Regions from separate parts of the Peribacillus sp. NJ4 genome, predicted to be linked through region 3. Evidence: riboswitches for the same ligand, from Rfam matches in the RefSeq annotation. Region 3 holds a riboswitch; each other region holds the start of a gene.
What was found. A riboswitch is a leader RNA that binds a small molecule or an ion and turns the genes downstream of it on or off. The one in region 3 is predicted to bind S-adenosylmethionine.
Positions count from the first base shown of each region.

Region 1: it holds a riboswitch for S-adenosylmethionine, as region 3 does, so the genes downstream of both, QUF94_RS21285 (methionine ABC transporter ATP-binding protein) here and QUF94_RS24575 (sugar ABC transporter substrate-binding protein) in region 3, are expected to answer to the same signal.
Region 2: it holds a riboswitch for S-adenosylmethionine, as region 3 does, so the genes downstream of both, QUF94_RS02625 (methionine ABC transporter ATP-binding protein) here and QUF94_RS24575 (sugar ABC transporter substrate-binding protein) in region 3, are expected to answer to the same signal.

Region 1 covers NZ_JAUCFQ010000001.1:4,267,892-4,278,428, forward strand. The annotation lists gene QUF94_RS21265 (YheC/YheD family endospore coat-associated protein) at 1-915, shown strand, start outside; gene QUF94_RS21270 (YheE family protein) at 979-1,182, shown strand; gene QUF94_RS21275 (hypothetical protein) at 1,274-1,462, shown strand; gene QUF94_RS21280 (MBL fold metallo-hydrolase) at 1,727-2,551, opposite strand; SAM riboswitch class I at 2,838-2,942, shown strand; gene QUF94_RS21285 (methionine ABC transporter ATP-binding protein) at 3,010-4,026, shown strand; gene QUF94_RS21290 (methionine ABC transporter permease) at 4,013-4,681, shown strand; gene QUF94_RS21295 (MetQ/NlpA family ABC transporter substrate-binding protein) at 4,735-5,556, shown strand; gene QUF94_RS21300 (iron-containing alcohol dehydrogenase family protein) at 5,621-6,727, shown strand; gene QUF94_RS21305 (NAD-dependent epimerase/dehydratase family protein) at 6,876-7,910, opposite strand; gene QUF94_RS21310 (PucR family transcriptional regulator) at 8,143-9,027, shown strand; gene QUF94_RS21315 (ABC transporter ATP-binding protein) at 9,152-10,297, shown strand; gene QUF94_RS21320 (hypothetical protein) at 10,365-10,537, opposite strand, start outside.
Region 2 covers NZ_JAUCFQ010000001.1:539,380-549,916, forward strand. The annotation lists gene QUF94_RS02620 (O-acetylhomoserine aminocarboxypropyltransferase/cysteine synthase family protein) at 89-1,399, shown strand; SAM riboswitch class I at 1,518-1,630, shown strand; gene QUF94_RS02625 (methionine ABC transporter ATP-binding protein) at 1,796-2,830, shown strand; gene QUF94_RS02630 (methionine ABC transporter permease) at 2,823-3,491, shown strand; gene QUF94_RS02635 (MetQ/NlpA family ABC transporter substrate-binding protein) at 3,507-4,343, shown strand; gene QUF94_RS29030 (YuzK family famiily protein) at 4,509-4,649, shown strand; gene sufC (Fe-S cluster assembly ATPase SufC) at 5,103-5,888, shown strand; gene sufD (Fe-S cluster assembly protein SufD) at 5,904-7,205, shown strand; gene QUF94_RS02650 (cysteine desulfurase) at 7,205-8,434, shown strand; gene sufU (Fe-S cluster assembly sulfur transfer protein SufU) at 8,424-8,852, shown strand; gene sufB (Fe-S cluster assembly protein SufB) at 8,908-10,305, shown strand; gene QUF94_RS02665 (DUF72 domain-containing protein) at 10,507-10,537, shown strand, end outside.
Region 3 covers NZ_JAUCFQ010000001.1:4,911,802-4,922,338, forward strand. The annotation lists gene hmpA (NO-inducible flavohemoprotein) at 1-890, opposite strand, end outside; gene QUF94_RS24550 (ketoacyl-ACP synthase III) at 1,179-2,162, opposite strand; gene QUF94_RS24555 (winged helix-turn-helix transcriptional regulator) at 2,506-2,856, opposite strand; gene QUF94_RS24560 (nitroreductase family protein) at 2,981-3,604, shown strand; gene QUF94_RS24565 (ABC transporter permease) at 3,783-4,787, opposite strand; gene QUF94_RS24570 (sugar ABC transporter ATP-binding protein) at 4,789-6,291, opposite strand; gene QUF94_RS24575 (sugar ABC transporter substrate-binding protein) at 6,348-7,460, opposite strand; SAM riboswitch class I at 7,579-7,684, opposite strand; gene QUF94_RS24580 (GTPase domain-containing protein) at 7,782-10,537, opposite strand, start outside.

The DNA of each region.
Region 1 (10,537 bases), 640 kb from region 3:
GGAAATGCCCTGCATTCCGAGTCGTTGAGAGGGTATGTTTTTTCCTCCACTTCAAACAAATGGATCGAGTGTAAGATGCCGCCCCCTGACATCGTCTATAACCGTATCCCATCGAGGGGCTATGAGGCTTCAGAAGAATTCCAGAGTCTCATCAACCACTTTAAAGAATATCGAATTAACCTTTTCAACCCTTGTTTTATAGATAAATATGTAATGTTCGAAGCATTAACGGAAGACGGGGCCCTCACCACTCACCTCCCCCCCACCATGATCCTGCGGAACAGCGATTGCTTGGATGCTTTCCTAGAAACCCACAGGCATATTTACCTTAAACCATGCAAAGGAAGCCAAGGGAAGGGCATTTATACCATCATCAAAAATCCTGATGGGACACTTTTTTTCAATAGCCTAAAGCATAGTGAGTCCTTTCCGGATTTCACTTCATTCTGGGAAACAAAAAAAAGGGATTTATTAAAAAGAAGCTACCTTGCTCAACAGGCGATCATACCGAAAAAAATTTTTGGTCATCGTTACGATTACCGGATTCTCGTCCATTATGAAAAAGGTTTTTATAAAGTGACCGGCAAAGCAGTAAGGATGTCACAAACTCAGGAAATCACCACCCACACTCCCCGAGGGGGTAAGCTTTTTCCTTATCAAGACCTGCAATCAAGAAGCTTAAATCAAAAATTAGCGAATATCGCCCAAAAATGCGGTGAGACTCTTTCGAAAAAAATCGGGTTTCTCGGAGAATTTTCCATTGATATAGGGGAAGATGAATCGGGTTCGCTCTTCATATACGAAGTGAACTCAAAGCCCATGCAGTTCGATGAAGAGGAAATTGAAGCTAACCGGCTTTTGCATTTAAAAAATCTTTTCATTGAATTGACTTTTTCCAACCTGACAATAAAATGACACCTCCAGCTGCCGTTTTACATTATAATGAAATGAAAGACAGCATATATGGAGGTTATACATATGATCACCCATTTTCAGTGGGCACCACTGCATAAGAATCTGCCAGGATGGAAAATTTCATTTTATTTCAAAAAGGAGGCAATCAAAGCCTTGTACCATAAAGATGGATCCATCGAATGGACAGCCAACCCACCTTCCGAAACAGATGAAACCCAACTCAAAAGCATGATCCATGACTTAATGGTCTACCATGTATATGATTGAGCCCTTTCCCCTTTTTCATTCATTAACCCTCTGAACGGAATAAAAATCCCTCCTTTGCCTAAACTAAAGAAAAAGCTAGGAGGGATTTATTTTGGATAAAGAAAAAATGACATTTTTGAAGGATACCGAATATGATGGCAAGGATTCCGTTTTCCTCGATATCGACCGAATCATCAATGAAGGAATGGCAGGCGGAAATGTGTATGAAGTCGCTAACCTTCAGAACATCGAGGAAGCACATGATTTTTATGATGAAACAGATCCCAATATCAATAAATAAACACTCGTGGGCTCTCTTTTTGGGGAGCTCCACTTAAAAAAAGTGAACTTTCGTTCATGCGTCATATTCCCCACTAACAAATGTTTTTTTATGAAAAGCACCCCCTCCATAAAAAAACAACTTCCCGGATGGAAGTTGTTTGAGTGCAAATTAAATATTACAACATGCTGTCTTCTTGCCTTTTTCCAATTCCCGCACTCTATCCCCCGTAGGCATTTGATATTATGCTAAAAGCATTAATATCTTTCAATATCTATTGTTAATTCAAATAGTTCCATTCTCACTGGCATTCAAAACATTTTCGTTTAATATCGAAGTTATGATATGCTCTGAATCCCATTCATGTCCAGATATCTCGATAAGGGGATAGCGATTCGGTAAAACGACTTGCTGGATTTCATGGACTGTATGCCCTTGATCATGTAAGCGTAAAATTTCACCTTGGAGGTTTTCCAAATAATCGAGTTTATTTCGAAACATTTCCTTTCCGTCAGGCACATGCCCAGCATGGCAGCAAAACACTTCCCCAAAGTCATATCGGAGTAATTTTTTTATGGAATCGATGATGATCGGGACAGACTCTTCCCGTAAGATAAGCTTTGTTTTTGGTGTTACGAAAAGGTCTCCAGAAAAGAGCATGCCAGTGCTGTGATTCAAATACACCATATGGTCCTTCGCATGACCAGGGGTAAAAATCGGCTCCCACGTTTGGGTGCGGGAATGAATGGCCTTGCCTAGCGGCTCAGCCTTAAAGGCGTCTCTTTTTCCCCAAAACATTTTACGATATTCAGGATATTCAGCATCCTTCGCACAAGCATCAACCGACATCGGATGAATGAATATCGGAACCTTTTTATGTTCCTTTATCCAGGCAGCGCCTCCCGTATGGTCCTCATGATAGTGCGTCAGGGCAACTGTTTCGAAGTCTGCGGACTCATAGAATGGAATAAGTCCTTCCAATAAAATCTGTGCGCCAGTATCTATCAATAGCCCATCCGTTAAAAAAACATAAACACTCATCCCCGACTTGACCCCGTCAGGAGTCCCGTGCACACAAACCACATCATTTACCGTCTTAATCTCTATCATGCATTTCCACCCCATCATTGTACAAAAATAGTTTTTTCTCCCTTTTTCACTTTATTATAATAAATGTATTATCTCTTTACCCTTTTGACAAGTAAATAATGGAATATCTGGATGTAAAAGACGGATTATTGACTAAGAGCCCTTTTGACAGGAATGGTTTTAATGAACCGCACGGAACATTATCGACAAAAAACCATCACCAAATCACAGAAACGATTGACATTGTGGAATTTTACAAATATTATAGATTATATTATAAAACTTGAAATATTCTAAAATAATAGTTTACTTATCAAGAGTGACGGAGGGATCAGGCCCTGTGATGTCCGGCAACCGCCCTTCGGGAACGGTGCCACTTCCTGCAGAATGTTTGCATTCTGAAAGATAAGACGAGATATAATTTCGCTGCCTCTTTCTGAATGATAGAGGCAGTTTTTTATGTTTAAGGGGGAAGGATCATGATTGAAATCCGTTCAGTCCGAAAGGAATACATCACGAAGAAAAACCGAGTTATCGGAGTGGATAACGTATCTTTAACCATTCAAAAAGGCGAAGTGTATGGAATTGTCGGCTACAGCGGAGCTGGAAAAAGCTCATTACTCCGCTGCTTGAATTTGCTTGAGCGTCCGACAGCCGGAAATATCATCATTGACGGCATTGATTTAACCTCTTTATCAAGTAAAGAGCTTCGTAAACAACGTCAAAAAATCGGAATGATATTTCAACACTTTTCCCTGGTCAGTTCAAAAACCGTTTATGAAAATGTCGCTTTCGCCTTAAAGGCCGCGCATCAATCGAAGGACGCCATCAGGTTACGTGTATTGGAATTGCTGGAAATCGTAGGGCTCAGTGATAAAAAAGATGTCTATCCGGCACAGCTTAGCGGTGGACAGAAGCAACGGGTCGGCATAGCCCGGGCCTTAGCAAATGACCCCACCGTACTGTTATGTGATGAAGCGACTTCAGCCCTTGATCCAACAACAACAAAAGCGATTTTACAGTTATTAAAAAAAATAAGCAGGGAGCTCGGGATCACCATCGTGTTGATTACACATGAAATGGAAGTGGTCAAAGAACTATGCCACCGAGTCGCCGTCATGCAGGATGGGCGGGTAATTGAAGAAGGTTCCGTTTATGAAATATTTTCACAGCCAAAGCAGGAGTTAACGAAGCAATTCATCAGCAGTGTATTGGATTTCGAACTTCCCTCACATTTGATTGAGGGAAGTAAAGGAACGATTATTAAAATTCAATTCGAAGGGCAAACCGCCGGTGAATCGATTCTCTCCGACGCTCTCCAATCCCATTCAGTAAAGGGGAATATCCTGCACGGTAAAATTGAGTATATTCAGGATGTCCCTTTAGGCATCTTGATCATTGAGTTAATCGGTGAGGCCGCTGAAATTCATTCGGCATTGGAATATATAAAAAATCGTTCCAGTTCTGCGGAGGTGTTAAAACATGTCATTTCTTGATTCCATCGTCAATATTTTACCTGATCTTAATAAAGCCTTTCTTGAAACGATTTATATGGTCGGCGTTTCCCTTGCGGTAGCCCTTTTGATAGGTTTACCACTTGGAGTATTGCTGTTTACGACAACCAGGAATTTATTCTTTGAAAATAGCGTCGTGAATCGATCACTCGGTTTCGCAGTCAATATTGTCCGTTCAATCCCGTTCATCATTCTCTTGGTCGCCCTCCTTCCTTTAACGGAACTGCTTACTGGATCGACGATAGGGCCAAGAGCGGCTTCTGTTTCCCTGTCCGTATCCGCGATACCTTTTTTTGCAAGGATCGTGGAATCGGCATTACGTGAAATAGACAAAGGAGTGATTGAAGCTGCAATTGCCGTGGGGGCCACTCCATGGATGATCATTAAGGATGTACTTCTTCCGGAGGCAAAACCGGGAATCATTCAGGGGCTGACATTAACGACCATTTCACTGATCGGTTACTCAGCAATGGCAGGGACAATCGGCGGAGGTGGAATTGGTGACCTGGCCATCAGGTACGGTTATTACCGTTATGACAACACGGTCATGATCACGACGATCGTCGTGTTGATCTGCCTTGTACAAATCATTCAAATGGTTGGTGACAAAGCCTCATACTTAGTTAACAAACGATAGAATCAGTCATTTTTTCAATGATTCAATACATATCATTTCAGGAGGAATTTCAAATGAAGAAAATAGCTTCGTTATTATCAGTCTGTGCACTTGCCCTTGGCTTGTCAGCTTGCGGAAGCGATGATGCATCCCCAAAAACTGAAGACAAAAAAGAATTGAAGATCGGGGCGACTACCGGGCCATACGCCGATATGGTTAAAGAAGCAATCCAGCCAGGTCTGGAAGATCTCGGTTACAAAATAGAGATCGTAGAGTTCACCGACTATATCCAGCCGAATAAGTCGCTTGGCAACAACTCAATCGACGCCAACCTATTCCAGCATAAAGTGTACATGGATAACTTCGCTAAAGAAAATGATCTAACGCTTTCCGACCTTATCATAGTTCCAACAGCACCAATGGGCATATACTCGAACAAATATAAATCGTTGAAAGAAATTAAAGACGGTACATCCCTTGCATTGCCCAATGATCCGGTTAACCTTGCACGTGCACTTAAAGTGCTGGTGGATGAAGAATTGATTGAGGTTGACCCAGATGTCGACCCTTTAAAAATATCTGAAAAGGATGTAACGGAAAATCCAAAAAACATCCAATTTAAGCCATTGGAATCCGCTCAATTGCCCCGCGCAACAGACAGTGTTGACCTATCAGCTGTCCCTGGTAATTTCGCTCTCGCAGCGAAAATGGACCTCCAGGATGCCCTTGTTTTAGAAAAGATGCCAGATATGTATCGAAACGTTGTTGCAGTGAATACAAAAGATGTAGACGCTCAATTTGCCAAGGATATTAAATCAGTAGTGGAATCCGCCCAGTTTGAAAAAGTGATTGATAGCAAATTTGCCGGATTCGGAAAACCAGATTGGATGAAATGATCAAATAATCGAGGCCTGCTTTCCCTTTTCAGGGAAACAGGCCTTTACATTAAGGAGAACGAATATGAATACCCTACTGGAAGTCCGCAGCGGCCCAGCCTATTATGCCTGTAAAGCTAATGTCCTTGAAACACTGGAAGCAAAACTGAGTAAAGCGAACATTCGTAAAGTGCTCGTTATTCATGGAAGAAAATCATGGAAAGTTGCTGAACCATTTTTTCCTTCTTTCGAAAATATTGAGACGATTTTTTTCACATACGACGGGGAATGCAGTGACCCGGAAATTGAACGCGTCAAGAAGTCAGCTCTTGAACAAGGTGTGGATGCATTAATCGGCATTGGAGGCGGTAAGCTGCTCGATCTCGCCAAATCGGCCGGAAACTCGCTTCAAAAGGAAATCATCCTCATTCCAACCCTGGCTTCCACCTGCGCTGCCTGGACACCGTTAAGTGTCATTTATGATGATAATGGTTCCTATGTCCGCTATGATATTCATGAAAAAAGCGCTTGGATGTTATTTATCGAACCGGGAATTCTATTGGATTCGCCTATTGGCTATTTACGGGCAGGAATCGGCGATACATTGGCGAAATGGTATGAGGGCAATGCACTGGTCGAAAAACTTGCCACAAAGTCCGTTTGTATTGAATTGGCACATATGGCCGCAAGGCAATGTCAGGAAGTATTATTGACATATGGCGAGGAAGCCCTAGCGGATTTGGAAAAGGGCAAATGGACAGACGCACTAAAGCGTGTAATTGAAACGAACATCATCACCAGTGGTCTAGTTGGCGGCTTTGGTGACCAGTACCTGCGCATTGCCGGTGCCCACTCCATTCATAATGGCATGACTTCCATTACGCAAACTCATCATTTACTTCACGGGGAAAAAGTGGCTTATGGCATTTTAGTCCAGCTTATGTTGGAAGGGAAATTCTCAGAAATAAAACAATTACTTCCATTCTACCAGGTGCTTAAACTGCCTATGACATTGTTTGATATTGGTCTGACGGTTGAACATAGGGCGGAACTTCAAGAGATTGCAGCCCACTCTGTCAAAGAAGGGGAAGGCATCCATCTTCTTTTCCCTGATATTAACCGGGAAAAAGTGACAGCAGCCATGGAAAACCTTGAAGTCCTCACAACCCACGCAAGCACATCCATGGACTGAAAAAGCGATGGGGTTTTTCCCCATCGCTTTTTAATACATAAAGGAATCAAATCATAACATTGCTTGTTTCAAATCACCCTTTTCTCTATGCACCTATCATTAAACATAATGTGGTGCCAATCCTTCAGTCTAATAAAAGAAGCTTTCATCAGACAGTCTGTTTCCATAATCGAAGGAGATCACTTTCATGTTGTCTGTGGATACCAGCTTTTCTATCAGCTGACTCTGGTCGGTTCTTTTCCCAATCCCAAATATCTTCGAGTGTTTCAGAAAGCGGACGGAATGTTAGTCCATTATTGATGGCTTTATTGTTATCAAAAGCCAAAAATCCATTCAAAGGTTCCTTGGCTCCTGGAAAAGGGAACTCTTCCGGTATCCATAAAGGCATCTCTCCCCACGGTTCGACTTTATTGTCCATCAAGAACTTTTCAGATACCCATGTAAAGGCAGCATTGCTTCTTGTCACCTTTTTACAGTCTTCAAGTAAACGACCCATAGTTAGAGTGTAATCCGGTCCCACGGCGTTATATGCACCTGTCATACTTTTTTCTATCATTTGTATGATCCATTGAGCTAAGTCCCTTGCATCGATAAATTGGATTGGACGGCCAGGGCGTCCCGGGGATAAAACTTCTCCCCCTTCCGCTATTCTCTTAAGCCAGTATGGCAAACGGTCAGTGTAATCATATGGACCTACTATTTGGCCAGCACGAATTGACAAGACTTTCCCCGGCAGTTCTTTTTCAGCTGCTTTTTCGCTCAATGATTTTAGCGGACCATAATATTCCCCGTATATCGGTCCAGCCGTTCCACGGGTGATTTCTTCTACTTTTTCATCATTTAGTGTATGAACCGCTCCATTTTCATCAATGCCCGGTTTGCTTGGATCCTTATAAACTGAGCAGCTTGAAATATATGTATAATGTTTAACCTGATTCAGTAATCTGCAAGATTTCTCTACAGTTCGAGGGATAAAACCCGATGTGTCAATGACTGCATCCCAATGTCTTTCCTTCAACATTTCCAGATCCCCGTCGCGGTCCCCTCTTAATTGTTCGATTTCGCCAAAAACATCAGGGTTGCTTCCACGATTAAAAAGTGTGACATCATGCCCTTTCTCAATCGCAGCTTTAACTAAATACCGGCCTATAAACCGTGTACCACCCAATATTAAAATGTTCATACAATCGCCTCCTCTTAAACGATATTCCATAAAGCATACGCAAAACCCTTGCCTAAAATTAACAATACTTTCAACTTTTCTTTCAACTCGCTTTTTAACCATGAATTTGCGTTACCGGAATGATTTGACCTTGTCAGGTGGTTTTTCTTAAAAACTAGTAATATTCTTAATCTTTTGCACTTTATTCTTTTTCGCTATAATGATATGGATATGAAGAAAGAAGGTGGAGACGATGCTTGAAAATCTTAAACAAAAATTCCCGAATACTATTACCAATAAAATGGATACTGATGAAATTTCTGAATATGTTTGGTTCGAAGACTCTAGAAGTATACTTGGGATTCCCCGTTCAGAAATCACAACAGAAGAAATCCGTTTATTGGAACTGCTATTTGCTCCTTCCATAAACCCAAATAACCCAAAAACGTATCAAGACGTATCATGGAAAACTTTTTTATCCGAACCGAATGCACCATTGCCCTTAACAAGCTGGGAGAATGTTCGATTCATTCATTTCAAGCTGACTCATGCTGATTTTTCCATCTCCGATTTTGAAGACGCCTTCCTCGCTTTCGTTCCATCTGACGCAGCATTGGTCTGGGAAAATGAAACGTCAGGAATCTTAATTGAAACGGACAAGGATGAATCTTTATCAAATAATGAACTAATCGCCATTTCTTCCACGCTTGAAAGTGACTTTTATGTAAAGACACGTATGTTCACCGGGCGCTTTCACCCTGTAAATCAAGACCTTCATCATCACAGGAACCAGGAGAAAAAATGTTTTGATTTGGCACAAGTGCATCTGCCGGATCTAAAGGTTGCTAATTTGGCAGACATCATCCCCCACTCATTAATAAATGACCCTTCCGTTACGAATGCAAGGTGGTATATCAATGAGATTCTCGGCAAGACCAAGCAGGATACTGAACTTATCAAAACGATCAAAACGTATATCGAATGTAATTCCAATGCCACCTATGCCGCCAAACAGCTTTATATACATCGGAACAGCTTACAATACCGGATAGATAAATTCTCTGAAAGAACTGGTCTCGATATTAGGAACTTTCGTCACGCCTTGACTGCGTACTTGATTCTTTTACTGAATGAATAATTTTCATTACAAACAGGGGTTTTTTTCCTTTTTTGTGCAATGTGCCCATACTTTTTTCTAAACTGATAGCTTAGACTATATTTAATTGGTACAAGTAATCAAGAGTTTAAAAGGGGGATTTTTCATGGCAGAGTTAGTATTAGATCATATATTCAAGATTTATGATAAAAAGGTGACAGCTGTTAAAGACTTCAACCTTCGTGTTGCCGATAAGGAATTCATAGTTTTTGTGGGACCTTCAGGCTGCGGCAAATCGACGACTTTACGGATGATTGCCGGACTGGAAGACATTTCCCAAGGGGATTTATTTATAGACGGCAAGCGAGTCAATGATGTCCCCCCTAAAGATCGTGATATTGCGATGGTTTTCCAGAACTATGCCTTATATCCACATATGTCAGTCTATGACAATATGGCATTTGGATTAAAGCTCCGGAAAACGCCAAAAGCGGAGATCAAGCAAAGGGTCAATGAAGCTGCAAGGATCCTCGGACTTGAAGAGCTGCTAAATAGGAAACCGAAAGCCCTTTCAGGTGGTCAGCGCCAGCGTGTGGCACTAGGCCGTGCAATTGTAAGGGATGCAAAAGTATTTTTAATGGATGAGCCATTATCCAACCTCGACGCAAAGCTGCGGGTTCAAATGCGTGCTGAAATCGCAAAACTACATAAACGGCTGGACACCACAACGATATATGTCACACATGACCAAACAGAGGCAATGACCATGGCGACACGCCTTGTCGTAATGAAAGATGGTATCATCCAACAGGTCGGTGCCCCAAAAGACGTTTACGAGAAACCCATAAACGTTTTTGTCGGCGGCTTCATCGGATCGCCTGCCATGAACTTCTTTACCGGAACATTAAAAGAAGGCATGTTTAAAATTGGCGAACAAACGCTTGAAATACCCGGATTGAAGATGAAAATGCTGCGTGATCAAGGATATGTCGGAAAAGAAATGATCCTTGGTATCCGTCCGGAGGATTTCCATAACGAAGGAGATTACTTCACGGAGTCCCCCAACAGTACATTCACAACCCAAATTGATGTAGCTGAACTCATGGGCGCGGAGATCATGCTTTACTCCACATTAGAGGGGCAGGACTTCGTCGCACGGGTAGATGCCAAGAATATTATCCAGGCAGGCGAGAACATAAAACTAGCCCTTGACATGAATAAAGCACACTTTTTTGATAAAGGGACCGAACATCGCATTTTAGTTGAAGAGGACGAACAAATGCAGGAAAGCATGAAGTTATCTGCCAATTAAACGTAAAAAGACCCGTTCATGAATGGGTCTTTTTTTCGTTTATTCAAATATTAAATAAGGGTCAAATCTATTCCTGGACCAATACCACTTCATCATGTCCGCATTCAGAGCATTTCATAAGATGCGGGCATTGGCCTTTTTGAAGGGATTGAGGGTATCCATCGTTCAGCTTAAGTGTGTCGATATCCATATAAGCACTGTAATCATCATCGTAATCCATGAATTTCCCTTTATCCTCAA
Region 2 (10,537 bases), 4.4 Mb from region 3:
TCTTCTTGTGGAAGTGGTTTTTTTGTTTATGAAAGGCCCGGTTTCAATTTAATTCCTACTAAATCCATAGAGAAAGAGGAGAAATAGTATGTCAGAGAAAAAGTTACGTTTCGAAACATTGAGTGTTCATGGCGGTTTGCAAGCTGATGAAACAGGTGCACGTGCAGTCCCGATCTACCAAAGCAATGCATACTTGTTCAAAGACACTGACCATGCAGCGAATTTATTTGGCTTAAAGGAGAATGGCTATATATATACACGACTACATAATCCCACGGTCAGCGTTTTTGAGGAAAGAATGGCCTTATTGGAAGGCGGTATCGGCGGATTGGCAACAGCAAGCGGAATGGCTGCCATCTCACTGTCAATCCTGAATATTGCCGGTGCAGGGGATGAGATCGTTTCAGCCTCCACTTTATATGGCGGTACGTATAATCTTTTTGAAAATACTCTTCCTAAATATGGGATTAAAGTGAAGTTCGTTTCTCCTGATGACCCTGAAAATTTCAAAAGGGCGATTACGCCAAGAACTAAAGCCATATTTGCCGAAACGATCGGAAATCCAAGTTTGAGGGTCCTTGATATTGAAGCGGTAGCCGACATTGCCCATGATGCCGGGATACCTTTAATCATTGATAATACCTTCGCTACACCGTATCTATGCAGACCAATTGATTTTGGAGCGGATATTGTTATCCATTCCGCTACAAAATGGCTTCTGGGAAATGGAACCACCTTAGGCGGTGTCATCGTGGATGGAGGGAAGTTCGATTGGAACTCGCCAAACTACCCTGGCTTTACGGAGCCTGATCCAAGTTACGACGGTCTGGTATACGCCGAGGCAGTTGGACCAGCCGCTTTTATAACGAAAGCCCGAGTGCAGTTACTTCGTGATTTAGGCCCTGCGCTAAGTGCCCAAAGCGCATTCCAGTTTACGCTTGGACTTGAAACGCTGCATGTGAGGATGAAAGAGCATCTTTCGAACACGAAGTCTGTACTTCAATATTTGAAAAAACACCCTGCCGTGACTTGGGTTTCGCATCCTGCTAATGAGGATCATCCCGATAAAGCCCTTGCGGATAAATATTTGCCTAAGGGAGCAGGATCTGTTGTGACTTTTGGAATAAAGGGAGACCGCGAAGCCGGGGCGAAACTTATCAATTCGGTGGAATTATGGTCCCATGTAGCGAATGTAGGGGATGCGAAGAGTTTAATCATTCACCCTGCCAGTACGACCCATCAGCAATTGAATGATGCAGGTCTGGCGAAAGCTGGTGTGCGTGCTGATCAAGTCCGTTTATCCATTGGGATTGAAAATGTAGAGGATTTAATAGAAGATTTGGAGCAGGCAATTGAAAAAGCGACGAATATCGTCTCCTTGACTTCTAAAACGGTTTAAGCAAAAAGTCCTGGGCATTCTTGAACTAGAAATATTATACATTGCGCTCCTTTTTTATCTATGATAAAATTTCAACATACTAAAGAACTTAATGATGTACAAATATTCTATATATTAGCTCTTATCAAGAGAGGTGGAGGGATGTGCCCGATGAAACCCGGCAACCGACAAGGAGATTTCCTTGGAAAGGTGCCAATTCACACAAAGTTTAATCACTTTGGAAGATGAGAGGAAGGCCTGTTTCTTCACCTGCCTTTCTGCTCATGCAGAAAGGTTTTTTCTATTTCAGTAGGGAAAACCTTTGCATGAATTGCAAAATTGGTAGGGGAAACAGATAATAATGTAGAGAAATTAACTAAGTTCATAGGTTTTATTGGATAAAAGAGGTGAGGATTAATGATTACATTGACAAAAGTCAGTAAGCTGTTCCGAACAGGAAAAGGAAGCAGTGAGACGATCAAGGCTGTAAATAATGTGAATGTTGAAATAAATAAAGGCGAGATTTTCGGTATTATTGGTTATAGTGGAGCGGGGAAAAGTACTTTGATCAGGATGCTCAATGGATTGGAAACACCCACAGAAGGATCCGTTGTGGTGGCTGAGAAGGAAATTTCAAAAATTAAAGGTGCTCAGCTTCGTAAGGCCCGTCAAGAAATCAGCATGATTTTCCAACATTTCAATCTATTATGGTCCAGGACCGTTCAGGAAAATATATCCTTCCCGTTGGAAATTGCAGGAGTTTCAAAATTTGAACGCACCAAACGTGTGAACGAATTGATCAAGTTAGTCGGACTGGAAGGCAGAGAAAAGGCCTATCCTTCGCAATTAAGCGGAGGGCAAAAGCAACGGGTGGGAATAGCCAGGGCTCTAGCGAATGATCCTAAAGTGCTGCTGTGTGATGAAGCGACTTCTGCCTTGGATCCACAGACTACCGACTCTATACTCGAATTGCTTGTTGACATCAATCAGCGTCTTGGGTTGACGATTGTCTTGATAACACATGAAATGCATGTAATACGTAAAATCTGTCATCGTGTGGCTGTGATGGAAAGCGGGCAAGTTGTTGAACAGGGACCTGTCCTGGATGTTTTCAAGAATCCTAAAGAACAAATGACGAAGCGTTTCGTGCAACAGGTGACGGAACCGGAAGAAACGAAAGAAACGATGGACCATCTGCTCGAACGCTTTCCTGCAGGCAAAGTGATTCAATTGACTTTTGTAGGTGATCATGCAGAAAGCCCGTTGATCACTAAGCTTGTGCGTAACTTCGAGTTGGATGTCAATATAGTTCAAGGTAAAATATCGCAAACCAGAAGCGGTTCATATGGAACGTTGTTTATCCATCTTGATGGCAAAGAGGATGAAATGCTCCGCGCAATCGAATTCATTAAAGCACAGCAGGTAGGCGTGGAGGTGATTACTCATGCTTGAAGAATTATTGCCGAATGTTGATTGGGAAGACATTATTGAAGCAACGAAAGAAACGCTTTATATGACAAGTATCTCTGTAGTGGCAACCTTTTTTATAGGCATATTATTAGGATTGATCCTGTTCTTGACAGGGAAGGGGAATATGTGGGAAAACCGGGCAATCAACGCGGTCATCAGTGCTGTGGTTAATATATTCCGTTCCATTCCATTTCTTATTTTGATCGTGCTGCTCATTCCTTTCACTAAAGCGCTTGTCGGTTCCATGATCGGAGAGAACGCTGCACTGCCGGCACTTATTATCGGTGCGGCACCATTTTATGCACGTATGGTTGAAATCGGCCTCCGTGAAATCGATAAAGGTGTAATTGAAGCCGCTAAATCGATGGGGGCAAAAACGAGCACGATCATTTGGAAGGTCCTTCTTCCGGAGTCGATGCCTGCCCTTATTTCCGGGATTACGGTAACATCGATTGCATTGGTTGGATATACCGCAATGGCCGGGGTCATCGGCGCAGGCGGACTTGGTAATCTAGCCTATCTGGAGGGCTATCAAAGAAATCAAAATGACGTTACGCTTGTAGCGACTATCGTTATTCTAATTATCGTCTTCATAATTCAAATTATTGGAGATGTGATTACATCTAAATTGGACAAAAGATAAAGGGAGATGAAAAGGATGAAAAAGTTTTTAGGATTTGCATTGATTTTAGTGTTATCTATCGCTTTGGCTGCTTGTGGAAGTGAAAAGGATAAAGGCGGCAGTGAAACGGAAAAAGAATCGAAGAAATTAGTTGTAGGGGCATCCAATGTTCCGCATGCTGAAATCCTTGAGGAAGCTAAGCCGCTTCTTGAAGAAAAAGGAATAGAATTGGAAATCGAAACATTCCAGGACTATGTTTTACCAAATAAGGCTTTAAATGATAAGGAATTGGATGCTAACTATTTTCAGCACATTCCTTATTTAGAATCCCAAATTAAAGAAAATGGATATGATTTCGTTAATGCAGGCGGAATCCATATCGAGCCAATAGCTCTATACTCAAAAAAATATAAAACCATCGATAAACTTCCTGATGGGGCAACGATCATTTTAAGCAGCTCTGTCGCTGATCATGGGCGTGCTTTATCCCTTTTGGAAAAGAATGGCCTGATCACTTTGAAAGAGGGAATCGATAAAACGACGGCTACAACTAAAGACATCGTTAAAAATGAGAAAAACCTTAAATTCGATTCTGAATATGAAGCGGCTCTGCTTCCTAAAATTTATGAGAGCAGCGAAGGCGATGCTGTTTTGATCAACTCAAACTATGCGATCGATGCAGGTTTGAATCCGATTGAAGATTCGATCGCCATTGAAGATTCTGAATCACCATACGTGAATGTCATCGCTGTAAACAAAGGTGACGAAAATAAAGAAGCAATCAAAGCGCTTGTAGAAGTATTGCATTCTAAAGAAATTCAAGATTTCATCCTTGAAGAATACGAAGGTGCAGTTGTACCGGCGGATAAATAATTCAACAATGACGGCCTGATGTAATTCAGGTCGTTTTTTCATGTTTATATATGATAGAAAAAGGGTAGAGAATGATTGAAGGTAATAAAATGATACACAAATTTGAAAGGATGGTTCACTATCAATACTCTGGATTTAAATGTAACAAGCGAAATGGAAAAGGCGATGCAGTCTTCACATGGGATTGGCTACAGTGAGTACAGTAGAAACTTAGACCTCCGTATCGAGGTTGAGAAAGAACGAGATAGGGAACATGAAAAGTGCAACAAAATGGTCCTGGACCTGCAACGCAAAATTCACGGCTAAGCATATAAAAGAGTTCTTTAAAAGATCGGTCTGTAGAGGTAAAATGGTAAGTGGTCCAGAAAATAAGGGTTTCCTTATTGGATGAACTTACATAATGCCTTACAGTCCGATTTTTTTATTTTCAAAGCGGAACGTTCATACCATCCGATCGACTCTTTCGAACATATATTAATAAGAACGAAGGTTTGCCGAATAATAAGATAATTTTAACAAAAGCTAAAATAAGGCTAAATATGCTGTAAATAGGCTATATCTGTTAGTATGGTAAGAATAGGACAGGTTTTTAACATGTAAGAAGTGGAAACCCTTTTCTATATTAGTTGATTCCAAATTGGATTTGTTATAAAATTGGAATGAGAATAAATTGAGAATGGTTTTACGTAAATTTATAGTAAAGAAAGTAATCTTTACTTTCTGGTAATAAAATAGGAATTAGTTCACGGAGGTATTATTATGTCAGCTTCTACATTAACGGTTAAAGATCTTCACGTATCAATTGAAGGCAAAGAGATTTTAAAAGGGGTAAACCTTGAAGTTAAAGGTGGGGAGATCCATGCGATCATGGGACCAAATGGAACTGGTAAATCCACTTTATCATCAGCAATCATGGGTCACCCTAAATATGAAGTAACAAGCGGTAGCATCACATTCGATGGTGAAGACGTATTGGAAATGGAAGTCGACGAGCGCGCTCGTGCAGGCCTATTCCTAGCTATGCAATATCCAAGTGAAATCAGTGGTGTTACAAACGCTGACTTCCTACGTTCTTCCATTAATGCACGTCGTGAAGAAGGCGATGAAATTTCATTGATGAAATTCATCCGTCAAATGGATCAAAAAATGGAATTCCTTGAAATGGATGAAGATATGGCGCAACGCTATCTGAATGAAGGTTTTTCCGGCGGAGAGAAAAAACGTAACGAGATCCTTCAATTAATGATGATCCAACCTAAAATTGCAATTTTGGATGAGATTGATTCAGGTCTTGATATCGATGCACTTAAAGTCGTTTCAAAAGGAATCAACGAAATGCGTGGAGAAGACTTTGGATGCTTGATCATCACTCACTACCAACGTCTATTAAATTACATCACTCCTGATTATGTACATGTAATGATGCAAGGACGTGTGGTTAAATCAGGCGGTCCTGAACTTGCTGCCCGCTTGGAAGCGGAAGGTTATGATTGGATCAAACAAGAATTGGGCATTGAAGACGAAACTGTTGGCGAAGAAGCGTAAGTAGGAGGATTTGCAATGACTACAGAAACGAAATTACCGTTTGAACAAGAGGATATAAGCTCCTATTCAACTAAAAATAATGAGCCAGCTTGGCTTTCCGAGCTTCGGATTCAAGCGTTTTCTGAATTTGAAAAGCTCCCGATGCCAAAGCCGGATAAAACGAAAATCGACAAATGGAATTTTACTTCCTTCAAAACCCACGCGGTTGAAAGTGAAGCTTTTGCCTCTTTAGAGGAGCTTCCGGAAGAAATTAAATCCATTATTGAAGAAAATGGGAACTTATACATTCAACGCAACAATACGCCGGCATATATCAATCTGTCAGCTAATGTGAAAGAACAAGGCGTCATCTTTACGGATATTTTCACAGCGGCCCGTGACCATTCTGAGCTCGTGCAAAAATATTTCATGAAAGACGGCGTTAAAATAGATGAACATCGTTTAACAGCGCTGCATGCTGCATTAGTCAATGGGGGAGCATTCCTCTATGTTCCGAAAAATGTAGAAATCAAAGAACCGATTCAATCGGTATTCTTGTTGGATAATCCAGATACTACACTTTTCAACCATGTATTGATCGTAGCGGAAGATAACAGCTCGGTAACGTATGTGGAGAACTATTTCTCAAACGTTGAATCTAGCGAAGGTATCGCCAATATCGTAACCGAAGTAATTGCGAATGCAAATGCAAAAGTGGAATACGGAGCGGTCGACACCCTTTCAAAAGGATTTACGACATATGTTAACCGCCGTGGGGTGGCAGGTCGTGACGCACATATCGAATGGGCGCTAGGTCTTATGAATGATGGTAATACGATTTCGGATAACACAACATATTTAATGGGCGATGGCTCACATGGGGATACTAAATCTGTTGTAGTTGGCCGCGGGGAGCAAAAGCAGAACTTTACGACTGCCATCATTCATTATGGTAAGCGTTCCGAGGGGTATATCCTTAAGCATGGTGTTGTGAAGGAAAGTGCATCCACGATTTTCAATGGAATTGGAAAAATAGAGTATGGTGCGACAAAATCCAATGCCGAACAAGAATCACGCGTACTGATGTTAAGTGAAAAAGCACGCGGAGACGCCAATCCAATCCTTTTAATTGATGAAGATGATGTAACGGCTGGTCATGCCGCTTCTGTTGGACGTGTTGACCCGCTTCAACTTTATTATTTAATGAGCCGTGGTATAACAAAGCAAGAAGCGGAAAGACTTGTCATTCACGGATTCTTGGCCCCTGTTGTTAACCAACTTCCTATTGAGGGAGTAAAAAAACAATTAGTTGCGGTCATTGAAAGGAAAGTACAGTAATGAACCCATACGAAATTCGTAAGCTTTTTCCAATATTAGATCAAGAAGTCAATGGTCAGCCATTAGTTTATTTAGATAGTGCTGCAACCTCTCAAAAACCGGCTGCAGTGATTGAAGCGATTGAGCAATATTACCGCGGATACAACTCGAATGTTCACCGCGGGGTGCATACACTAGGAACAAAAGCTACGGATGCGTATGAAGGTGCACGTGAAAAGGTGCGTAAATTCATTAATGCTTCTTCTACTGAAGAGATCATCTTTACCAGAGGTACGACTACTTCTTTGAATACAGTAGCAAAAAGTTACGGTGGAGCAAATGTTAAAGAGGGTGACGAAATCGTCATCTCTTACATGGAGCATCATAGTAATATCATTCCGTGGCAACAGCTTGCCAAAGAAAAAGGCGCTGTACTGAAGTACATTCCACTTCAAGAGGATGGAACGATTTCCCTTGATGATGTGAGGGCAACAATTACGGATGCAACGAAAATCGTTTCCATCATGCAGGTTTCGAATGTACTTGGTGTTATCAATCCTGTGAAGGAAATCGCGAAAATTGCCCATGATCACGATGCTGTAATGGTAGTCGACGGGGCACAAAGTACACCTCATTTAAAAGTGGATGTCCGCGATTTGGATTGTGACTTCTTTGCCTTCTCAGGTCATAAAATGGTCGGTCCGACTGGTATCGGCGTATTATATGGTAAAAAAGAATTACTGGAAAAAATGGAGCCGATTGAATTTGGCGGGGAAATGATTGATTTTGTAGGTTTGTATGAGTCTACATGGAAAGAACTCCCGTGGAAATTCGAAGGCGGAACCCCTATCATTGCTGGTGCGATCGGCATTGGGGCTGCGATCGATTTCTTGGAAGAAATCGGCTTGGATAATATTGAGCGGCATGAACATAAACTCGCCGCTTATGCAATGGAAAAAATGTCTGCAGTTGAAGGACTTACCATATACGGTCCAAAAGATGCAGAAAAACGTGCGGGCGTAGTAACCTTTAATATTAATGACGTACATCCACATGATGTCGCTACCGTACTTGATGCAGATGGAATTGCTGTCCGTGCCGGTCATCACTGCGCACAGCCATTAATGAAATGGCTTGACGTGTCATCGACAGCAAGAGCAAGTTTCTATCTCTATAACACGGAAGAAGATATTGATAAGCTTGTGTCCGGGCTTGTTAAAACGAAGGAGTATTTCAGCAATGTCTTTTGATAACTTAGATACACTTTACCGTCAGGTCATTATGGATCATTATAAGAAACCACGTAATAAGGGTATGCTTGAGGATGGAAGCATGACAATTGATATGAACAATCCAACTTGCGGCGATCGGATTCGTTTAACGATGAAGATTGAAGATGGAAAAGTCAGCGATGTTAAATTCGATGGTGACGGTTGTTCGATATCCATGAGTTCAGCTTCCATGATGACTCAAGCCATAAAGGGCAAAGACGTAGATACTGCTTTAGCGATGTCCGAGACTTTTTCCTTAATGATTCAAGGAAAAGAATACGATGATGAGATGGACCTTGGGGATATTGAAGCCCTTCAAGGTGTTTCTAAATTCCCTGCCCGAATCAAGTGTGCGACGCTAGCTTGGAAGGCCATGGAAAAGGGATTGAAGGAATAATTAAATTAAAATGAGCTGTTGTAATTCAGCCATTTGAAATGGAGGAATACGAGCTATGGCAAAGAAAATGCCTGATATCGGCGATTATAAATATGGCTTTGCGGATAAAGATGTTTCCATCTTCCGTTCAAAGCGTGGTCTGACAAAAGAAATCGTGGAAGAAATTTCTCGAATGAAGGATGAACCGCAATGGATGCTTGATTTCCGTTTGAAATCATTGGAGCATTTCTACAACATGCCAATGCCTCAATGGGGCGGCGACATGCAAAGCTTGAACTTTGATGAAATCACATATTATGTTAAACCATCAGAGAAATCAGAGAAATCCTGGGATGAAGTTCCTGATGAAATCAAACAGACTTTTGATAAATTGGGAATTCCTGAAGCTGAACAAAAATACCTTGCAGGCGTATCTGCTCAATATGAATCAGAAGTGGTTTACCATAGCATGAAAGTGGAATTGGAAGATATGGGTATCGTGTTTAAAGATACGGACTCAGCACTTCGTGAAAATGAAGATATCTTCCGTGAGCATTTTGGAAAAACGATTCCGCCGACTGACAATAAATTCTCGGCATTGAATTCAGCAGTTTGGTCAGGTGGATCTTTCATCTATGTACCAAAAGGCGTTAAAGTGGATACTCCGCTTCAAGCTTATTTCCGAATCAACTCTGAAAACATGGGTCAATTCGAACGTACGCTTATCATTGTTGATGAAGGCGCATCCGTTCACTATGTAGAAGGTTGTACAGCACCTGTTTATACAACTAACTCCCTTCATAGTGCGGTTGTTGAAATCGTCATTAAAAAAGATGCTTACTGCCGTTACACGACGATCCAAAACTGGGCAAACAACGTGTTTAACCTGGTTACGAAACGTGCGGTTTGTGAAGCAAACGCAACAATGGAATGGATTGATGGTAACATCGGTTCTAAATTGACAATGAAATATCCTGCTGTCATCTTAAAAGGTGAAGGCGCTCGCGGTATGACATTATCCATTGCTATTGCCGGTAAAGGCCAACACCAAGATGCTGGAGCTAAAATGATTCACCTAGCGCCAAATACATCTTCAACCATTGTATCAAAATCAATTTCTAAACAAGGCGGTAAAGTAACATACCGCGGTATCGTTCACTTCGGACGTAAGGCCGATGGGGCTCGTTCCAACATTGAATGTGATACATTAATCATGGATAATCAGTCTACTTCTGATACAATCCCTTACAACGAAATCTTGAATGACAACATTTCCCTTGAACACGAAGCGAAGGTTTCCAAAGTATCTGAGGAACAATTGTTCTACTTGATGAGCCGCGGAATTTCTGAGCAAGAAGCAACGGAAATGATCGTAATGGGCTTTATCGAACCATTTACAAAAGAACTTCCAATGGAATATGCGGTTGAAATGAACCGTCTGATCAAGTTCGAAATGGAAGGCTCCATCGGCTAATAACCGACTGGCCTGCCTGTAAGGCGATTTAGAATAACCATTCATACAAAAGCCTGCCGGGTCTGCCTGGCAGGCTTTTGTATTTGGAAAGTGATATATGACACTCTTATACCAAAGATTAAATATGGCTCAATAAGGGTAAAAAATAATAAAGGAAGAAGTCAGGAAATGGGGACTGTCCCGGGAGGAGTGATGGTGCAGATGATTTATGTTGGCGTGACAGGTTGGGGGG
Region 3 (10,537 bases):
ACCTGACGTTGTGGTTGCTTTTCTATAATGGTATTTAACATGCTAAGCAAAGGTGTAATGCCAATACCGCCACTAATTAGAACAACGGGTAAATCGGTGTTATCCAGTTCGAAGTCACCTGCTGGAGCAGAAAATTGCAGCGTATCTCCAACTTGCAGCTGTCTATGTAAATAGTTAGATACAATTCCAGATGGAGCATCTCCATGGGCATCTTCACGTTTAACACTAATTCGGTAGTAATCCTTTCCAGGTGAATCCGAAAGACTGTAATGGCGTATGTGCGTATATTTCTCGCCAGGAATTTTAGCCTTAAGTGTTAGGTATTGCCCAGCATGGTAGGAGGCAATGGGTTTTCCGTCTGTAGGCTTTAGATAAAAGGAGGTTACCACATCACTTTCTTTTATCTTTTTATCGATATTGAAGCTTCGATATCCTTCCCATCCACCAGGCTGATGTTCTGTTTCCTCATAAAGGTTTTTTTCAATATCAATAAAGGCATCTGCAATATAGCCATAGGCCTTTCCCCATGCCTCTATGATTTCATCTGTGGCTGCGTCACCCAACACATCTTTAACTGCTTGAAGCAACGTTTCACCTACAACCGGATACTGTTCAGGCTTGACCCCTATGGCACGATGTTTCTCAGTAACTCTTTTAATTACAGGTTTTATCGCTTCAAGGTTCGTAATATGTTCACCTGCAGCATAGACAGCATATCCCAAGGCCTCTTGTTGAATTCCTCTTTTTTGGTTCGTTTGGTTAAAAAGGTTATACAAATCAGGAGCTTTTGAAAATAGTAATTCATAAAATCTCTTTCCTATTGGTTTACTATGTTCCTTGAGAACAGGTGCTGTTGACTGAACGATTTCTATGGTCTTAGCATCAAGCATGTTAAAATTTCCTCCTCAAATTTCAGGGATATATACTGTAAATAGCATTCCCACTAAGTATTGGAGTAAACATGATATTTTGGCCCTGTTCACTTATCACTAACAAACCCAAACTTCTTACTAAAGGCGGGCTTCCGCCCATTTGGAGATTTTGAACTCCCTTAAGATAATTCAAAGACACCATACCTATTAGTATGGTGTCTTTTGTTATTTTAGTATCCTTGATAACTTAAACTGACCCTTTATATCAATAAGAACAAAGCTGCTGATCAGTAGTAGAAAAAAGTGTTATAGGGTCCAATTGATAAGCAATCCTGCTTGTGCTAACCCACCACCGAAACCATATAATAAAATCTTCTCACCATTATTGAGCTTCCCTTCTCTTATTCCTATATCTAAAGCTAATGGTATTGTTGCTGAAGAAGTATTTCCATACTCCACTAAGCTATATAAAGTACGCTCAATTGGAAAGCCACTTCTATCACATATTGACTCAATCATTCTTAAATTTGCACTATGCGGAACAAACCAATCAACATCATTCAATTGAAATTCAGTATTTTTCATCACTGTTTGCATTCCTTTTGGAACAGTAGTAACAGCCCATTTATAAACTTCACGTCCATTTTGTACAAGGTTACCACTATTATTCAAGTCTTCACCATTTATACGTGTCGATAGGTTTGTACTATATAAATTTTTTCCGCCTTCTCCTTCCGAATATAAATGTGAAGAAATGAAACTTGGTTGTTGTTCATCATATTCTACAAGAACTGCTCCTCCACCATCTCCAAATAAAATACAAGTGGCTCGATCTTCATAGTCCATAATTTTAGATAAAGTATCAGCTCCAATAACAAGAACTTTCTTGTTTAAACCAGATGTTACTAATCCATTAGCTACATGCAACCCATAAGTAAATCCTGCACAAGCAGCGTTTAAATCAATAGCTCCAGTATTCTTAATACCTAGCTTTGCTTGGACTAAAGAAGCTACACTTGGCGTGTTGAAATCAGGTGTAAAGGTACAGACAATAATCATATCAACATCTTCGACAGATTTATCATACCGTTCCATTAAATCCTTTACAGCTTTATAACTTATATCACTAGTAAACTCTTCTTCATGTGCAATTCTTCGCTCTTTAATACCAGTACGTTTAACAATCCATTCATCATTGGTTTCAACCATCTTTTCTAAGTCCTTATTCGTTAACCTTTTTTCTGGAACATAAGAACCTATCGCAGTAATACGTGCTTTGGATTTGAACATAAAATAACCACCTCGTGTTTATGAATTGCATCATTTTTATAACTGATATTAATACCTGGTACTAATTATAAAGTAAAAAAAATCTTATGCAACTACCTGTTCCTTTAAAACCATAAGAAAAAGAGCTCGGCAAAACAACTACTTTAAAGTAAAGCACCTGTTAGTTTAATACAATCTCTAGAGAGACTGCCAAAAAGTTCATCTTCAAGACATTTCCTCTAATAACGTATTTCTTACAAATATACTAAAGCTTGAATAAATCCTGCTTCCCATCACTGATCTTGTCAAAAGAAAAGCCATACTCCTAGTTGAAGTAAGGCAACACACATCATGCAGTTCTTACTTATTTATGATGACGACAGATTTGTTCTTGTCTTTCGAGGTTTTGTTCGACTGCATATGTATTGCCCCATTCACACATTGTATTTAATACAGGTACAAAGGATTGACCTAACTCAGTTAAACTGTATTCTACCTTTGGTGGTACTACTTTATATACTTCTCTTCGGACAAGCCCATCTCTTTCCAACTGCTTTAATTGGTCGGTTAAGACTTTCTGGGTAATGGCCGGTATTAGAATATAAAACTCTTTCGTCCTCATTGGTTTTTGACTCAGAAAGAAGAGGATTAAGCATTTCCACTTTCCTCCTACAGTATTCATGAAAATATTTATTCCAGTATTTAGACTCTTCATTACTCATTCCCCCTGAATAGGCACATAAAGGTGGCTATGCCACTTTATTGTGCGTTATTTTCTACCACATCATGGTCCATTATACTCTGATTATGAAGCAAATATAACATTGGGAGTGAACACGATGAGTGTAAGAGAGATTATAGAAAAAAGACGTTCAGTAAGGCAGTATGATCCCCATTATAAAATTAGTCCAGAAACGTTGGCGACATTTATTGAAGGAGCCAGTAAATCGCCTAACGGAAACAATATTCAAGCAACACGATACCTGGTTATAGATGAACCATATTTAAAGAATTTGTTACTGCCCATTGCTTTTAATCAGCAACAGGTAATTGAAGCATCAGTACTGATTGTTATACTAGGTGATTATCAAGCATTTGAAAAAGAAAATATCATAATGATACATGAGGATGAGTTTCAAAAAGGTTATTTTGACGCATCAGTAAGAGATTATCTAACAAACGCGGCAATCAATTATTATCTAAATAAGTCAAAAGAAGATTTAAAGGTTGAATTAATAAGAGACGCAAGCCTGGCGTCAATGTCGTTAGTTTTATTAGCGAACGAGGCAGGTCTTGAAACCATTACAATGTCCGGGTATGATTCCGAACAATTAAAGTCAGCCTTAAAAATTTCTGATAGGTATTTAGATGTTATGCTTATTGCCATGGGGAAAGGAATTAAAGAAGGTCACAAAACAGTAAGACACGATGTTAACAAAGTCATTTATAAAAACAAAATATAGTGAGTGTAATTACTTTTTTAAAATTTGGATATTGGAAATTAGTGTGGAAAGAGGGCTAAAAAGACCCCTCTTCCCCTATCTTCTTATTCTTTCGTTAAAACTCACCACGAGTTTACCAGTCTCTTATATCATCTACATGCAACTTATCATATAGTCATATTAACGTGACGGATTCACTTTAGTGTTTTTGTTTGTAATAGGTTACCGCGAGCGCAAGGGCCAGCACTGTTCCTTTGACGATATCCATCGCATAATACGGAACTGACATCATGATCAGCCCATTTTGAAGGATTCCGATCAGGACTGCACCGACGAAGGTTCCAAAGGCATTCGGTTTTCCCGCTCCTAAAACGGAGGAACCAATGAAGGCTGCTGCAACGGCATCCATTAAATAAGGGGACCCTGAATTGATTTCCGATGTCATGACCCTTGAAGCAAGGACAATCCCCCCAATTGCAGCTAATAGAGCCGAAAGCAGATAGGCAAGAACTTTGTATTTATTAACCGATATCCCGGAAAGTCTTGCCGCTTCCTTATTTCCGCCAATAATGTACATATAACGACCATGCTTCGTATAAGTCAAAAAGATATGGGTCGCTATCACAATGGTTGCCATGATCAGGATTATCCATGGTACCTGGCCAATTTTGGCGAAAAGCGGGCTGATAAGACCTGTTGCGAAGGTCCCATCGGGCATGACCATATTTTGCGAAACCGTGGCCCCTTTTGTATAGGTAAGGGCAATTCCCTGGATAATGAACATGGTGGCCAATGTCATCAGCATGTCGGGAATTCTCAATTTAACGATCATGAACGAATTTAAAGCCCCTACGACAAGTGAGGCACCGATCGCAGCTAATATGGCGATAAATGTATCCTGCGAAAACCAGACAAACATTGATATGACGATGGCATTGGCCAATGATGCGACGGAACCGACGGAAAGGTCGAAGCCATCCACCGTAAGGGATATCGTAATGCCGATCGCAATGATGGTCACGATTGAAATGGAACGCAGGATGTTGATCAGATTAGTAGTTTGAATGAAAGATGGATTGGACACGGCAAAAATTCCAATCAGAATGATAATCGTCAATATTGTGCCGTATTTATAGAAAAAGTCGAATAGTTCCACCTTTTTCTTTGCTTTCGCTGTCTGTGTAACAGGAATGGGTACGCTCATCCTATTTTCCTCCTGTTGAATAGAATAGTAGTTCTTCTTCATTCGTTTTGTTCGTTTCGAATTCGATGACAGTGCTCCCGTCATATAACACATATGTCCGGTTGGTAATGCCAATGATTTCGGAAAGCTCGGATGAGGCATAAATGATCGCTTTTCCATTCCTCGCAAGCTTTGCAATCAATTCGAAAATATCCTTCTTGGCTCCAACATCGACCCCTTTCGTCGGTTCATCGAATATGTATACATCCGCATCGGCAATAAGCCATTTTCCAATGGCAACCTTTTGCTGGTTACCGCCTGAAAGGTTTTCGACCTTCACTTCCCCGGAAGGAGTTTTAATTCCGATACTGGCGATCATTTCTTTCGCCTTTTCCTTTTCCGCCTTACGATCCACGAAACCGAATGTTCTGCAGAATTTGCCGATACTGGCTGCAGTCAAGTTCGCCGCGACCGATTCCTGAACAAGGATCCCTTCTTTCCTGCGTTCCTCAGGTACAAGTGCCATGCCGCTTTTTACTGCATGGTGCGGTGATTTCAAAGAAAGCTTTCGGCCATTCAGGATGACCTCACCCGCTGTGATCGAAGTATGACCGAAAAGGGTTTTACACAGCTCCGTTTTCCCAGCCCCGACCAACCCTGCCAAGCCGATTATCTCTCCTGCTTTAATATGGAGACTAACATTTTTAACTTTCTCTGCATCTGACAATCCCTTCACTTCAAGAATAACGTCGCCAATCGAAGAATTCACTTCAGGGAACTGTTCCTCCATGGTTTTCCCGAGCATATTCTCTACCACTTCGTTACGGGTGATGTCTTCCATTTTTCGACAAGTGACACGCTCCCCATTCCTCATGACCGTAATTTCCTCACATATTTCAAAAATCTCGGGCAGACGATGTGAAATGAAAATGATTCCCACGCCTTTTTGCTTCAATTCATTTACAATTCGAAAAAGCTCTGTCGTCTCCGTATGACTTAACGGAGCAGTTGGTTCGTCGAGAATTAGGAATTTGCATTCTGTCGAAACGGCTCTTGCTATCAGGACCATCTGTTTTTCAGCCAAGGTAAGGTCTCTTACCAGCTTTTTCGAAGGGACACGAATTTTCATATCTTCAAGAATACAAGAAGCTTTATTGTGCAGCTCTTTCCATTGGACCATCTGTTTTTTTCCCATGTTTTGGACCATATCATTCAACATCACATTTTCCCCAACGGTTAAATAAGGGATGAGGGCCGTATCCACTTCCTGATAAACAATTTGAATGCCTTGTTCCTGCGCCTCTTTTGGTGAGCGGATATCCTGCTTCACCCCATCAATGACTATGTCACCTGAATAATGAACATGGGCTCCCGATAAAACTTTCATTAACGTCGATTTCCCTGCTCCATTAGCACCGACCAATGCGTGGGCTTTCCCTGATTGTACAGAAAAATCAACTTCACTAAGCGCCTTCACCCCCGGAAATTCAATCGAGATTTTCTTCATTTCTAGTTGCGTGCCCATGTCCATTCCCCCTTATTGAACAGACACTCCCTTCACTGGAAAGAGAGTGTCCCCTTTTACTTTTTGTAATGATCTTTCAAAACTTTCATCCAATCTTCTTCAAATTCCGCTGATACACCCCATCCTTCGACAATACCAGACAGATTTGCCATATTTACCGCTTCTTTTGAAGCCTGGATTTCCTTTTGTGAAATAAGTGAAGCCTCTAAGTCATAGGTTTGCGGCGTTTCTTCTCCCGCTAATTTTTTCGCCAATATCCTCATATTCACTGCACCGATCAACTTGGGATCGACTGCTGCCGTGTAGGACCATGAGCTGCCAGCTGATTGAATTTCCTGAAGGTCTGCATTCGACACATCAATTCCGTATATCTTCACTTCATCGCGTCCCGCTTCTTTAATTGCCCGGGCGGCACCGATAGCGAAGGCATCCCATGTTGCGAAAATGGCATCCAATTTACCTTTAGGGTATTTATTCAGCATTGCGGCTACAGCATTTTGTGTTTGAACCGAAGTATCTGCAGACGCCACTCCGAATCTTTCGACTTCTTTAATTCCAGGGTTTTCTTTTAATTTTTCCTGATAAACTGCATTTCTTCTCACCATTGGAGGGAAACCATCCACCCAAAGATACGCAATTGCCGCTTCACCTTTCTGTTCTTCTATCAGTTTATCAAGAGCCAGTGTTGCCAACGCTTCATCATCCTGTGATGTTAATGTTACGCCTTCTATTTTAGTTAGATCGCTTATTGAATCGAATGTAACAACGCTTTTGCCTGCATCAACCAACTTTTGAACGTCATTCACTGTTGCTGCATCATCACCATGGGAGATGATATAGCCGTCATAATCTTCCTGCAAAGCCTGTGCGATCGCATCATGAAATTTAGCCGTATCACCATTGGCTGTATATGTATCCACTTGAAACCCCAGTGCTTCTCCTTCTTCCTTCGCTCCTGCTAAGTATTGGGCCGTATGATCATCACCGCCAATTTTACGGATCACTTTGATTTTGGCTCCTTCCCCATTAGCAAATCTTTCCGGGACATTTTCAAATGATACTTTTTCTTCTTTCTTCGATTCTGTGGAACTCTGCCCAGTAGAGCAACCCGTTAAAAGCAAAGCCGAAGCCATGGCTGAAATGAATATCCCTTTAATAGACCTTCTCATCTTGTTCCCCTCCATATTTTCTTATTAGTCTTATCAGTTAAGTTGGTGTAAATCCCAAAATAAAAACCTCTCTATTAATATAGAGAGGTTTAATCAGCTGTTTTGCAGACTTATCCCTCTCTTATCTGTCAAAACATTTCTGTTTTGCAGGATTTAGCACCAATTCCTAATGGAACGGTTGCTGGGCATCTTAGGGCCAGTCCCTCCGCCACTCTTGATAAGAGAATATATTGTGTTACGTTTTTCGTAATTATCACTTTATAGGGATATAGTCGTAAAGTCAATAGTTTTTCGAATATTTAAAATGTTCCCCGTTATTTTTCATTTTCTTTGCAGCTGGGCTAGACGCTTTTTCTCGATTTTTTCAAGTCTCTCCAACTGACGTAATTTCACTTCGAACAAAGTGATCGGGTCACGGTAAACTTCCGGATTTTCTTTCATATGCTCCAATGCAGCCTGGTAGTCTTTGATTTCTGTCTGCGTTTGCTCTATCGTTTTTTGAAGTAAGGCAAAGGAACTGCGATAGAAAAGTGAGATGTCCCGATCCAAAGATTTTTCAAACAATCCAAATTGGGTAAGGAAACGTTCCGTGATCATTTCGGCAACATCCAGGTAATCTTCACTTTCCAGGTATTTCTTATAACGATTATACATATTGGCTTTATTTTGCGGTATCGCCCCAAACAGCTTCCCTGCTCCTTTAAGCAGCAATTGCGATGGAGTTCTGCGCAAAAGGATATTAACGTTTTCGATGCGGATACTGCTTGTCATCCGGTCGGCATCACGGCGCCAGTCATCCAATACCCTAAAGTCGCCTGCCAGCGTGATCCGTTCTTCTTTGTATAATTCATTGAAACCGGCACTCATTTCATCCATAAACTGCTGGCTTTGTGAGAACTCCATTTGGGAACTGGCAATCCAATCCTGAAGAGAACGGTAATATTGAGGCATGATCTTGTCAGAAATGAACGCTTGAATCCGCTCATTCATTTCCTGGTTTAACTGTACATGGACCTGACTGAAATCACTGCTTTCCGTTAACGATTTAGAGCAATCCCTCAGCAATTCAGGAATTTTAGAAGAAAGCTGACTTTTCACTTCATCCTTAAGCGAACGATAAGACCTTATGATATTTTCACTTTTTTCTTTTTCCAAATCCGCCAGTTGATTGACCGCACCATTCAGTTTGACCTCCATCTGTTCATTCCAAGAGATGGAATGCTCGCATTTCCGTTCATTGGCTGCCCGCTTTTCTAACAGATAAGATAAAGTTTTACGAATGAACGCTAGGATTTTTTCAGATCTTCTTTCTTTCCAATTATCATCTTGATAATTCGATTGAAGGAATGCTGAAAGGTCCTTCAACTGCTGCTTGCTGTCATAAAGTTTGGAGAAAGCGAATACTTTTGCATTCGGGAAATATGCATTCACTTTATCCCATGTTTCGTCTTCCATCCGGACTGCGACTTGATCACTATATATCGTATCCATTTTATTCAATAAGAAATGGATAGGCAGTTTCGGAGCCATCATTTGAATTTCCAATAATAGATCCCGTTCACTGCCGGTGAAAGGCGCCCTGGCATCAAGAACGAACATCAGGCCATCACTGCCATGTAAATAGCCTTGGAAATCGGATTCCACGCTTTTCTCCCCATTGAACCCCGGTGTATCCAATAATCGCAGACCATTATTTCTAAGGTAGTCACTGATAATCGTCACATCGACAATAGTCCCGCGCTGACGGCGTGTTTCATCCAATTCAGCCAGCTCCATGACCACTTTGCTATCTGTATCTGTAATCTCTAGGATTTCCAAATCATCCCCGTCTTTGACACTGACTAGGGATGAATGATCTTCGGCAGCAATGCTCTCGCCAACAATTGACTGAATGAAGGATGTCTTGCCATTTCCTGTACTTCCCACAAGAAGAAGATTGAAATTATTAGTATCCTTAAGCCCTTCGACCATCCATTTAAGCTTATTGCCCACCCTTAAATCATTCTCTTCAGCCCATTGGATAATAGAATTGAACAGTTTCTCTCCCGCTTCCAGTCCGCCTCCCAATTTAGGCGATTTTGCCAACAGGCTTTCTGCATCCTGAATGACAAGCGCATTAATCGTATCCGGGAAGATTTCATTCCAGGACAACGCGGATGCCGCTGCAAACAGCGAAAGCTCCCCATCTGCGATTTTCAGCCAGTTTTCCAGCAACCTTGGCACGACGGGGCTTAAATCTTTGATTAGGTGCGTTCCTTCTAATAGACCTGCATATGCATCCCTGTAATAGACGGAAAGCTCATCCCATACATCCCCTTGGTTTAATTCGATGGTATCTATCAAGTTATTAATCACTCTTAGCCATTCAAAATAAGAATCCGTATATTTATAATTTTTCCAAAGTGCAACCGTCACTTTTTCGAAGCGATCCTGGTCCAGTGTGTATAGCGAACCAAGGACAGTTGAAAAATAATCCGGATCCATCGATTGGGCAACACCCTGCTGGATATACGTTTTAAGCACATCGAACCAGCCCATTGATTCTGTCCGGATACTTTCATTTGCCGCTAATACCACTGCACTGTTCCAATCCTTTTGTTCTTCAAAAAAGGCGCGTGCTATTTCCGTGACATTCGGGTAGTCAGGTTGAAACTCGACTGCTTCTTTCACGACTTTGGAAGCCAAATCATTTCTAGATTCCACTATGTACAGGGAAAACAGTTGCAATAGAACCTCCGTTTTCAAAACTGCTTCATTCGTATCGACGGATTTATAAATATCCTCCGCGGTTGAATACATTTCCAGTTCAAAATAAGCATCGGCGATGTTTTTCTTCGCCCATGAACCAAGTTCACCTTCTATGTTTTCCCATTTGAAAATGGCTGCCTCATAGTCATGGTGCTGAAAGTATACTTCACCTTGAGCAAAGCGAATTGCGGTTAAATCCGCCCTTTCCTTTTTTTGTTCCACGAGAAACATTTCACCCAAAGCTTGAATGGGATGCTTCCTTGTATCCTCAATCATCGTTTCATAATATTTTTTCCCGATCAGCCGTTCGTCCATCTTTATTCCCCCGA